Acidithiobacillus ferrooxidans ATCC 23270: one gene and its partner. The protein of the gene in region 1 interacts with the protein of each later gene in a pairwise test. Links are inferred from orthologs where the notes say so. Each region holds a gene or a part of one and is shown on either strand. Other genes may lie near its edges.

The links. The genes of interacting proteins can lie anywhere in the genome.
Region 2: the proteins of ftsH (region 1) and hflK interact in binary tests that used the Escherichia coli proteins (3 or more experiments, as listed by UniProt). The link is inferred for Acidithiobacillus ferrooxidans ATCC 23270 from one-to-one orthologs.

The regions. Positions count from the first base shown.
Region 1 is NC_011761.1:2,337,673-2,346,074, forward strand. What follows is about bases 2,406-5,286. They hold ftsH (ATP-dependent zinc metalloprotease FtsH), read right to left. Parts: upstream 4,869-5,286; coding sequence 2,943-4,868; downstream 2,406-2,942. Other genes in these bases: folP (dihydropteroate synthase), read right to left, coding at 2,406-2,889; tldD (metalloprotease TldD), read right to left, coding at 4,966-5,286. Outside these bases: tpiA (triose-phosphate isomerase), read right to left, coding at 1-591; glmM (phosphoglucosamine mutase), read right to left, coding at 710-2,074; more of folP, read right to left, coding at 2,113-2,405; more of tldD, read right to left, coding at 5,287-6,411; AFE_RS12105 (ribonucleoside-diphosphate reductase subunit alpha), read left to right, coding at 6,736-8,402. UniProt on the Escherichia coli protein: Acts as a processive, ATP-dependent zinc metallopeptidase for both cytoplasmic and membrane proteins. Plays a role in the quality control of integral membrane proteins.
Region 2 is NC_011761.1:1,643,744-1,647,479, reverse strand. What follows is about bases 926-3,736. They hold hflK (FtsH protease activity modulator HflK), read right to left. Parts: upstream 3,023-3,736; coding sequence 1,829-3,022; downstream 926-1,828. Other genes in these bases: hflX (ribosome rescue GTPase HflX), read right to left, coding at 3,037-3,736; hflC (protease modulator HflC), read right to left, coding at 960-1,832; AFE_RS08735 (ATP phosphoribosyltransferase regulatory subunit), read right to left, coding at 926-963. Also shown: more of AFE_RS08735, read right to left, coding at 1-925.

The DNA.
Region 1 (8,402 bases):
CTGCGCCGAATAAGCGGCTGCCAACTCGCGGATGAACACATGGACCGCCTGTGCCTGTTCAGGGCTGGCACTCAGACCTGTGCCAATGGCCCAAACAGGTTCATAGGCAATGATCAGGTTGGGTTGGCTCGCCTCGAGATTCAGCAGGGGCAGCACGGCTTCGAGCTGACGGCGTAATACCGCATCTGTGAGACCCTGCGCACGCTCCGCCTCTGTTTCACCCACGCAAACCACGGGGATGAGACCTGACAGCAATGCTGCTTTAATCTTCTGGACAATCTGCGCGTCGCTCTCCGCAAAAATCTGCCGCCGCTCGGAATGCCCGATCAGCACATAACGGCAACCCATATCACGGAGCATGGCCCCGGATATTTCTCCGGTATAGGCGCCGCTTGCTTCCCAGAAAAGGTTTTGCCCCCCCCAACGCAAGGCGCTGCTTTTGGCCTCCTGAGACACTGCGTGGAGCAGGGTAAAAGGCGGGAAGATCACCACCTCCGGGCGCATCGGCTCCAGCCCTGCGTGAAGAATGGCCTGAGTGAGATGCACGGCATCCCCACTCAGGCCGTTCATCTTCCAATTTCCTGCTACCATAGTGGGACGCACGGCGATTCTTCCTTATGCTCAGTGTCTGCGACAACCTCACCGTCCCCTGGGGGTGGCCGACAGCCCAGTAATGTAGGCGCCAGTGTAAAGATTCAGCTTCGAATGGTCAATTTCGTGGTCTTGGGACAGCACCGGCAAGAGCCAGCTTGGTTAAACCACTGGTCAGCGCTGCGGCTACATCGGCCGCCATATCAGCGGATGCGGCCTCGACCATGATCCGTAATACCGGTTCCGTACCGGATGGGCGCACCAGCAGGCGCCCGCTTCCCCCGAGACGATCCTCCGCATCAGCAATGAGCTGGTGTGCCGATGACTGGTCGAGCAGTGTTTGCGCCCCGGCCATGCGCACGCTTTTCAGCACCTGGGGGAAAGCGCTATAGCCTTCCCGCAGGGCTGCCAGCGTCACCCCGCTGCGGCGCAGAATGGCCAGTATCCGCAACGCGGCAAGGATGCCATCGCCGGTAGTGTTCGCGGGCGTGATGATGTGCCCCGACGACTCGCCGCCCAGCGGATAGCCATGGCGGCGCATGGCTTCCAGTACGTAACGGTCACCTACGGGCGTGCGCAGCATGGGCACACCACAGCCAGCCAGCGCCTGCTCCAGGGCAAGGTTGCTCATGACCGTACCCACCACGCCGGAGAGCCCACCGTTCTGGCACATATTCCGCGCCAGCAGCCAAAGGATTTCGTCACCGTCGAGCAACTCACCCCGACCGTCCACCAGGAGCAGGCGATCACCGTCGCCATCAAACGCAATGCCCACATCGGCGCCGGTGCGTAGCACCGCGGCACGCAGCGCTTCCGGGTGAGTGGAACCCACCTGATCATTGATGTTGACGCCGTTGGGCTCCGCTCCCAGCAATTCCAGTGTGGCTCCCAACTCCCCGAAAATCATGGGCGCCACTTTGTAGTTGGCGCCGTGCGCACAATCCAGCACCAGATGTATTCCGCGCAGATCGAGGTCGGCGGGAAAGGTGGTTTTACAGAACTCCACATAACGGCCCGCCGCATCATCCACCCGCCGGGCCTTGCCCAGCCGCTCCGAGGCCGAGAGAGCCATCGGCCGGTCCATCCATGCTTCGATGGCCTCCTCCTGGGCATCCGGCAACTTGTAGCCGTCTCCGGAGAAGAATTTTATGCCGTTATCCTGATAAGGGTTGTGCGACGCGCTGATCACAATACCGGCATCCGCGCGCAGGGTACGGGTCAGATAGGCGATGGCCGGCGTCGGTAAGGGGCCAACCAGTAGAACATCGACGCCTGCCGCCGCCAACCCGGACTCCAAGGCAGACTCCAGCATGTATCCGGACAGACGGGTGTCCTTGCCGATAACTACCCGGGGCCGACCTGGCGCGTCGGCGGTGAGCACGTGCCCCGCAGCCCAGCCCAGGCGGAGCACCCATTCCGGGTGAATAACAGAATCACCGACCTGACCACGCACTCCGTCGGTCCCAAACCACTTTCTGGTCATCGTTTGCCTAACTCCACATAGGAACAGCGGTCTTCAAATCAAGCCAATCCGCGCCAGACCCCCAATGCCTGCACCGTTTCTGCGACATCGTGGACACGTACGATGCTGGCGCCGCGCGACACGGCCCAAAGTGCCGCGGCAACACTGCCCGCCACACGCTCAGAAGCCGATTCTACACCAGAGAGCTCACCGATCATGCGTTTGCGGGAAAGACCCACAAGCAGCGGCAGCTCCAGGGACGCAAGGTCATCCAGATGGCGCAGCAAAGTACGGTTTGCTTCCAGATCCTTGGCAAAACCAAAGCCGGGATCTACCAGCAGATGGTGCCGGGGAATGCCTGCGGCGACACACTGTGCTACACGCTCGGACAGAAAATCCTTCACCTCTGCCACGACATCGCGGTAATGGGTGTTCTCCTGCATATTCTGCGGGGTACCCCGCATGTGCATCAGACAGACGGGAACACCCAACCCTGCGATGGTCTCCAGTGACAGCGGATCAGCACGCAACGCGGTCACATCATTCATGAGCCCCGCGCCCAGAGACCAGGCTGCACGCATAACAGCGGCTTTGCTGGTGTCAATGGAAATGGGCAGCGGCACCTCTGCCGCCACCGCCTCCAACACCGGCAGAAGTCGCCGCAACTCTTCCTCCTGCGTCACCGCCGGCGCCCCGGGGCGGGTGGATTCCGCCCCGATATCGATGATATCGGCACCCTCCTCCCACATCCGTTTGGCGCGCACGAGGGCGGCATCCGCAGACAGATAGGTACCGCCATCCGAAAAGGAATCAGGAGTGATATTAAGCACTCCCATAACACAAGGGCGCCCGAGAACCAGGGGGCGCCCATTGCAATCCAGCGTCAGGGTCAAACCGGGTGTTCGCCGGGGTTGAGGCTGGGCAACGACTGTCCGCCGGATTTGTCGGCCGTTGTGACATTGCCGTCGGGAGTGGAAGGATAGCTTCCCGTTCCCCCTTCCACCGGCGGCTGCGGATCATGCCCCGCCATGATAGCGCTCACCTGTTTTGCGTCCAATGTCTCATACTTCAGCAGAGCCCGGGCCATGGCCTCGACCTTGTCGCGATTTTCTTCGATCAGTTTACGGGCAATACCGTAACGCTCCTGAATAATATCGCGTACCTCTCCGTCCACGGTCCTCGCCGTCTGCTCCGAGATATTGCTGTGCTTGGTCATTTCCCGGCCAATGAATACCTCTTCCTCTTTTTCACCAATGACCATCGGCCCGATGCCGGACATGCCCCACTGGGTCACCATGCGCCGCGCCAGGTCGGTGGCACGCTCGATGTCATTACCTGCGCCGGTCGTCATCTGGTTGAGGAATACTTCTTCAGCGATGCGTCCACCCATGAGAATGGAGATATTGTTGAGAATTTCCTGACGCTCGTAGTTGAAGCGATCCTCCGTCGGCAACTGCATGGTGAGCCCCAAGGCCCGGCCACGCGGGATAATGGTGACTTTATGCACGGGGTCCGTGCCCGGAAGCAGCTTGGCCACCACGGCATGACCGGACTCGTGATAGGCCGTGGTCTCACGCTGTTTGTCGCTCATCACCACCGACTTGCGTTCGGCGCCCATCATGACCTTGTCCTTGGCATCTTCAAAGTCAATCATGTCCACCAGACGCTTGCTTCTACGAGCCGCCATCAGCGCCGCTTCATTGACCAGGTTGGCCAGATCGGCGCCGGAGAAGCCAGGGGTACCGCGGGCAATGACCTTGGCGTCCACGTCAGGGGCAACCGGCACCTTGCGCATGTGTACCTGCAGAATCTGCTCGCGCCCGCGAATGTCCGGCAACGGAACGGTGACCTGCCGGTCGAAGCGGCCGGGCCGCAACAACGCCGGATCCAGCACATCCGGACGGTTGGTAGCCGCGACGACAATGATGCCCTCGGTGCCCTCGAACCCATCCATTTCCACCAGCAACTGATTCAGGGTCTGCTCGCGTTCATCATTACCGCCACCCAGGCCGGCGCCACGCTGACGACCCACTGCGTCGATTTCGTCAATGAAGATAATGCAGGGGGCATGCTTTTTGGCCTGCTCAAACATGTCGCGAACCCGCGATGCACCCACGCCAACAAACATTTCCACGAAGTCGGAGCCGGAGATGGAGAAGAATGGTACCCGCGCCTCTCCGGCGATGGCACGCGCCAGCAGGGTCTTACCGGAACCCGGCGAACCCATGAGCAGCACACCCTTGGGAATACGTCCGCCGAGGCGTTGAAATTTCTGCGGATCGCGCAGGAATTCAACAATCTCGGCCAGTTCGTCCTTGGCTTCTTCAATACCTGCCACATCGGCAAAAGTGACCTTGTTGTTTTCCTCGGTCAGCATCCGCGCCTTGCTGCGGCCAAAGGTCATCGCGCCGCGACCACCGGCACCACCACCACCCATCTGGCGCATGAAGAATATCCACACGCCGATCAGCAGCAACATCGGGAACCATGAGATGAGGATGGAGAGCAGCAGCGACTGCCCCTCCGGGGGCTTGACCGAGATCTTCACTCCTGCGGCCAACAGTTGGGGAACAACCTGGGTGTCGTTCGCCGGGGTGTAGACGCTGAAATGCTGCCCCGAATTCAGGCTGCCTTCCACATGATTACCGTTGATGGTGACATCCGCGACCTGACCTTGCTTGATACTACTCACGAAGGTCGAAAAATCCATGGCCTGGGCCGGGGTAGAACTGCTCGTATTGAGGTTCTGGAACACCAGCATCAGGATAACGCCGATCGCCACCCACAATAGTACATTTTTTAAGACATTATTCATTAGCTCACCCCCCGACCGGGAGAATTTAGACTGATTATAAGACCAATATATCGTTCGATCTTAACCTTCTCAAGACCGCCTGACAAGAGCAGCTTCCTCAACCCTGCGTTCCCCCCACCGTCAGATCACGGATTTTCAGCGTCGGCTGTCCAACACCTACGGGTACACTCTGGCCATCCTTACCACAAGTGCCCACTCCCGTATCCATCTGGAGGTCGTTGCCGATCATTTCAACCCTGGTGAGCACATCCGGGCCGTTGCCGATCAGGGTCGCGCCTTTGACAGGCCTGGTTATCTTACCGTTTTCAATCAGATATGCTTCCGATGCGGAAAAAACGAATTTGCCGTTGGTGATGTCCACCTGACCGCCCCCAAAGTTGACGGCGTAGAGCCCGCGTTTGACGCTGGCGATGATTTCCCGGGGATCGCGGTCCCCGGCCCGCATATAGGTATTGGTCATCCGCGGCATCGGCAAGTGCGCGTAAGACTCGCGGCGTCCATTACCGGTCGAACGCGTCCCGGTCAAACGCGCGTTCAGGGTGTCCTGCAGATAACCTTTGAGAATGCCATCCTCGATCAGTGTCGTGCACTGAGTCGGAGTCCCTTCGTCATCGACATTCAGACTCCCGCGGCGCCCATCGAGCGTGCCGTCATCCACGACGGTGACGCCCGGCGCGGCGACCCGCTGGCCGACCCGGCCGCTGAAGGCGCTGGTGCCCTTGCGATTGAAGTCCCCCTCCAGTCCGTGGCCAATTGCCTCATGCAGCAGCACGCCCGGCCATCCCGGCCCGAGGACCACTTCCATGGTGCCGGCAGGGGCCGCCTCCGCCTCCAGATTGACGAGCGCCTGACGCGCGGCTTCCCGGGCGAAGCCTTCGGCCATGTCGCCCTGAAGAAAGGCCTGATAATCGTAACGGCCGCCGCCGCCGGCGCTGCCTTGCTCACGCCGCCCGCCCTGCTCGGCGATGGCGGAGACGTTGAGGCGCACCAAAGGACGCACATCGGCAGCCATCGTACCGTCGAGACGCGCCACCAGCACCGCCTCGAAGCGGGCATTGAGGCTGGCCATCACCTGGACGATGCGCGGATCACAGGCCCGGGCGGCCCGTTCCACCCGTTCCAGCAGGGCGATTTTCTCGCTATTGGAAATGGAAGCCAGAGGATCGACCGGCGGATATAGTGCCAGCCCCGGACGCTGCTGCCAGACCAGTCCTTTCGTCTGACCCGGACGATGGACAATGGCGCGCGCCGCATCCGCCGCCGTCAACAAGGCATCAACCGCGATTTCGTCAGAATAGGCCAACCCCTGACGCTCACCGCTCACCGCCCGCACACCCACTCCCTGTTCAATGGAGTGACTGCCTGACTTCACGACCCCTTCTTCCAGGCTAAAGCCCTCGCTGCGGCTGTACTGAAAATACAGATCCGCATCATCCAGGGCGCGATGGGAGAGGCGACCGAACACCTTTTCCAACGCCCCTTCGCTGATTCCGCCAGGTGCAAAAAGGGTAGCGCGGGCAATTTCCAGGGCTGAGGCAGTCATGACGTTCCTTTCTGACAGATTAAGACAGTCAGTATGCGCCCAACCCATGGTTTAGAACAAGTCCAAACCGTCTGCTGCGCCTGCTACAGACCAAGGTTGTCGGCAGCCAGGCCCGAACCGCCATCCGCCCGCCGAGCGGGATAAAATTTCGTCGTGAAATGATACCGCTGGTTCGGTTATCCACATCTTTTGCACCATTTGCGCACCATATTATGCACAAGATGTAGTTGACACCAACAGAAACAAGTCTATATTTAGTATTCAGCTGCCATGCTTTCCGCTGTCACTGCTTGTACTCACCACCGCCCTGATCTGGAGTCGCCCATGTCTAAACCTACCACCCAGGCCGTCATCGGTAACCCTGCCTACGACCCTTCCGAAGCCAGTCATTACAAAGTCATTCGTCGCAACAACGCGATGGTCAATTTTGACGCCAGCAAGATTCATATCGCTGTGACGAAGGCCTTCCTGGCCGTGGAAGGCGGCAGCGGGGCGGCAAGCGCGCGCGTTCGTGACCTCGTCAGCCGCCTGACGGAACAGGTGATTGAAGCACTGAAACGGCGCCAGCCGGGGGGCGGCACCTTTCACATCGAAGACATTCAGGATCAGGTGGAACTGGCGCTCATGCGTGCCGGCGAACACGAAGTCGCCAGGGCCTATGTACTTTATCGCGAGGAGCGCGCGCGGGAACGCCGCCAGCAAGCTGCGGCGGAAACCCCAGCCGACGTCCCGGTTATTCGGGTCAGCTATCCGAACGGCAGCCAGCGGGCACTGGACATGGTACGATTGCGCGCCGTCATCGACGAAGCCTGCAGCGGCCTGGGCACCGCCGTGTCGATAGACGCCATTCTCGGCAACACCGTCAAAAATCTCTACGACGGTATCAGTGAGGATGAGTTGTTTCAGGCCCCCATTCTGGCCAGCCGGGTGCTGATCGAGCGCGATCCCGCCTACGCCTACGCCTCGGCACGTCTGCTTCTCGACCGCGTGCGCTGGGAAGTGCTCGGTGAAGCCGCGACGCAGGCGGAGATGACCGCACGTTATCCCCAGTATTTCCGCGACTATCTGCAAACCGGCATCCAGAATGAGCTGATCGACCCGCGCCTGGGACAGTATGATCTGGAACGCATCACCGCCGCGCTCCGGCCGGAGCGGGATCTGGACTTCCAGTATCTGGGCATGCAGATTCTGTATGACCGCTACTTCTTGCATGTACGGGAGCGCCGCATCGAGTTGCCGCAAGCCTTCTGGATGCGGGTGGCCATGGGTCTGGCGATGAATGAAGTCGACCGCGAAACCCACGCCATCGCCTTTTACGAAGTGCTGTCCAGCTTCGACTTCGTCAGTTCGACGCCCACCCTGTTCAACGCCGGAACCTTGCGCCCGCAGTTGTCCAGTTGCTTCCTGACCACCGTGGGTGACGACCTGGATGACATCTACGAAGCCATCAAAGAAAACGCCATGCTCTCCAAGTTCAGCGGCGGGCTGGGGAACGACTGGACGCCGGTGCGTGCGCTGGGCTCCTTCATCAAAGGCACCAATGGCAAGTCGCAGGGCGTCGTTCCCTTCCTCAAAGTGGTCAACGACACGGCGGTGGCGGTCAATCAGGGCGGCAAGCGCAAAGGCGCGGTCTGCGCCTATCTGGAAACCTGGCACATGGATATCGAGGAATTCCTCGAACTGCGCAAGAATACCGGCGACGACCGCCGCCGCACCCACGATATGAATACCGCCAACTGGATCCCCGACCTCTTCATGGAACGCGTCGAGAACAACGCCATGTGGACGCTGTTCAGCCCCAACGAAACACCGGATTTGCACGACCTCACCGGGTCGGCGTTTCGGGAGCGCTATGAGCACTATGAGCGCATGGCGGATGCGGGCGGCATCGAGTTGTTCAAGCGCATACCAGCCATTCATCTCTGGCGCAAAATGCTGACCATGCTCTTCGAGACCGGCCATCCCTGGATCACCTTCAAGGACCCCTGCAA
Region 2 (3,736 bases), 700 kb from region 1 along the record:
ATCCAGACTGAAGCCCGTCGCCGCCCGTCGCCGCCCGAAGGCGGCACCGATGTCATCATAGCGCCCGCCACTGGCCAACGCCTCACCGCGCTGCGGACCGAACAGCGAAAACAGCAGGCCCGTATGATAGCGATGTCCGTGAATCTCCGAGAGATCGCATTGAATCGCCAGGTCTGGATAACGTGCCCGTAATACCGACCATACGCGCTGCAGGTCATCCAGGGCGGCACGAACGGCGGGGTAATGCCCCAGATACCGCCGAGCCTGCTCCAATACGTCGAAATCCCCCTGCAGGCCGGACAGGGCATCAAAATCGGCGGTCAGTTCCATACCGCAATGATGCTCCCGCAGCCACGTCCGTACATCCGACCACGCCTTGCGCTCGACATGCCGCAACAGATCAGCGCGTAAAGCGCCTTCCAGGCCTGCCGCATCGGCCAACGTTTGGGAAATACCCACGTGGCCGATATCCAGCAACAAATCCGGTACGGCACAGTGGATGAGGCTCTCCACCATCAGGGAAAGGACCTCCAGATCTCCCTCCGCCCCCTCCACCCCGAAGAGCTCGGCGCCCATCTGAAAAGGGGCACGGCTCCCACCGAGCAGATCGGGGCGGGCGCGCAGCACCGTACCCGCATAAGACAGACGCCGGACCTCCTTTGCAGAAGATGTCTGGGCATCTATGCGAGCCATTTGCGGCGTCATATCCGAACGCAACCCCACCAACCGGCCACTATCCTGATCCAACAGTTTCCAGGTCTGTAAGTCGAGGTCTGCGGCACTCCCGGTCAGCAAACTCTCCAGATGTTCTACGAGGGGGGGGATGACCTGACGGTAACCCCATTGCGCGTAAAGATCGAGCAACGCACGGCGGCAGCGCTCCAGCGCCTCCGTTCGTGCGGGGAGAACATCCTCAAATCCGCTGGGCAGCAACCAGGCCGGGTGGCTTTCGGTACGCGTCATTTGCCCGCCGGCTCCAACGAGTGACGGAAATACCGGAAGAATGGCGCATCCGGACTGAGCACCAGCACGTCTTTGTCACTCAGGCTGTGGCGGTACGCCTCCAGGCTGCGATAAAACGAGTAAAATGCCGGATCCTTGCCATAGGCGGCACCATAAATAGACGCCGCCTCGGCATCTCCCTGCCCCTTCAGCTCTTCCTGCTGCCGGTAGGCATCCGCCATAATCCGGGTTTGTTCCTTATTCGCCTCAGCGCGGATTTTGGCAGCATCCGCAGCCCCCTCGGAGCGGTAGGCATTGGCCTCCTCCGCACGCTCGGCCTCCATCCGTTTATAGACGGCTTGCAGCACATCCGTGGGCAAACCCACCTGCAGAATACGCAGATCGACCAGATGCACGCCCAGTGGCTGAAGACGCTTATTGGCCTCCGCCAGCACCGGATCCATCATTTTGCTGCGTTGGCCCTGTATCACCGACTTCAGCGTCATCTTGCCGACTTCACTCCGCAACGCAGAACGCAGCACATCACCAATCCGGCTCCCTGCGGCTCCGTCGTTATGCAGGCGGGCGTAGAAAACCAGTGGATCGGTTACTCGCCATTCGGCAAAAAGGCTGATAAGCACCGGCTTTTTCCCTACCGTCAAGAAGGATTCCGGCTGCGTGCTATAGCTGGACAGACTCTTATTGACAAAAGCCACATTCTGCGCAATGGGCCATTTCATATAGAGCCCGGGGGATTCCACCACGCGCACTGCCTTACCAAATTGCAGCACCACGGCGGTCTGGGTCATGGATACGGAATAAAAGCTTGCCGACGCCAGCAGCACCAGCGCCAATACCGCAATGATCACACTCCAGGCCCAGTTCTTCATGAACTGGCTCCTGACACAGCGGCCGGCAGCGCCACCGGACTGATCGTCGGTGCGACCGGCGGGGCCACAGATACGGTCGGCGCGGTTTCTGCCGCTGAGCTCGTCGGGCTGCTGACCGCCGCAGGACTCCTGGCAGGCATATGGAGATTTATCACGGGCTGTCCCTTGCTCTCGACAATCACTTTCGGGGTATGGCTCAGAATGTCCTGCATGGTGCGCAAGTACATGCGCTCACTCACCACTTTCGGATTTTTCTGATAGGCCTGGAGAATGTCGGTGAAGCGTGCGCTGTCCCCCTTGGCCCGGTCGACCATCTGCTGTTTATAACCTTCGGCGTTCGTCACCATCGCGGCGGCCTCCCCCGTAGCTTTGGGAACGACTGCGTTCGCATAGGCCTGCGCTTCATCGCGCGTCCGTTCCATGTCTTCACGCGCCTTTACCACATCCGCAAACGCCGGCTGGACGACCTTGGGAGGCGTCACCTCCAACAGTTGGACCGAATCAACGCTCACGCCCGCGTGATAACGGCTCAGCAGGTTTTGGGTGATTTGCTGCACCTGTTGCTGAATGTCGCCTTTGCCGGAAGTGAGCAGACTGTCGATTTTGCTGCGTCCCACGACCTCCCGCATGGCGGATTCCGCACAGAAGGAAATCAACTGATCCGGATTTGCGGTAGCAAATAGGTAATCTCCTGCATTGGCGATGCGATACTGCACAGCGAAACGGACATCCACCACACTTTCATCGACGGTCAGCATCATGCCGGGATTCCGGGTGTCGGCAGCACCGCTATAGCCCAGAACCAGACGCCGGCTTTGCGCTACTTTGAGCAAGTATACCCTCTCAAAGGGGAAAGGGAGGCGGTAGTGTAAACCGGGTTGACTGATACCGACCTCTCTGCCAAAACGCAGTACCACGCCTTCTTCACCCGGTCCCACGACATAAATGCCGGAAGCAAACCAGAACAGGATCAGCACGGCAATCACCAGGAAAGGCAGGAGGTGCAGCCACTTGTAATCCATCTTCGGCCCACCGCTGCGCCCACCGCCCGAGCCGAAAATACCGCCCAGCTTTTTCAACTCCCGGGTAATTTTCTGAATATCGAAAACCGGCTTTTGCGCACCAGGACGCCGTCCCCAGGGGTTGTTATCGTTTTTGTTTCCGTTCCCGCCCGGATCACTCCACGGCATACTGCTCTCCTTCCTCAGCCATCAACCGGTATTGTAGGGGGCGCGTCCATCGCCTGACAACCGCTATCGCGCATCTGCGTATGCAGGCGCCGCCAGTTGAGACCATCAATGTCAAAAGTCAGATGTGTCCTGCCCTGCTCATCGAAACGCTCAGCGATAACACTGGCCAGACGATGTATCCGCGCACGCAGGGCTCCTTCTTCAGGCATCAGCGTCAGATCAGCGCGCAACATGGAGCGCCCCACACGCTGTGTCACGGCCTGCAGCAACTCGGGTATGCCGATACCCGAGTGCGCGCTGACACGCACCGCTGCCAGTTTGCCAGAGCTCTCATACACGTTTCCCGGCATATCTCCGGTGAGCTCCACCTTGTTCAGTACCAGCAGGCGGGGAATATCCTCCGCGCCAATTTCCCTCAACACCGCATCTACCGCGGCAATCTGGGCATCGCGATCAGGCGCGCTGCTGTCCACCACATGAAGAAGTAATTGCGCCTGGTTTACCTCTTCCAGTGTCGCGCGAAAAGCGGCAATCAAGTCGGTCGGCAAGTCGCGCAAGAAACCGACGGTATCGGCCAGGAGAATGGCTTCATGCCCCTCTATCTGCAAACGCCGGATGGCGGGATCGAGGGTCGCGAAAAGACGGTCCGCGGCGTAGCTGGAACTTTTGGTGAGGGTATTGAAGAGGGAGGATTTGCCGGCATTGGTATAACCG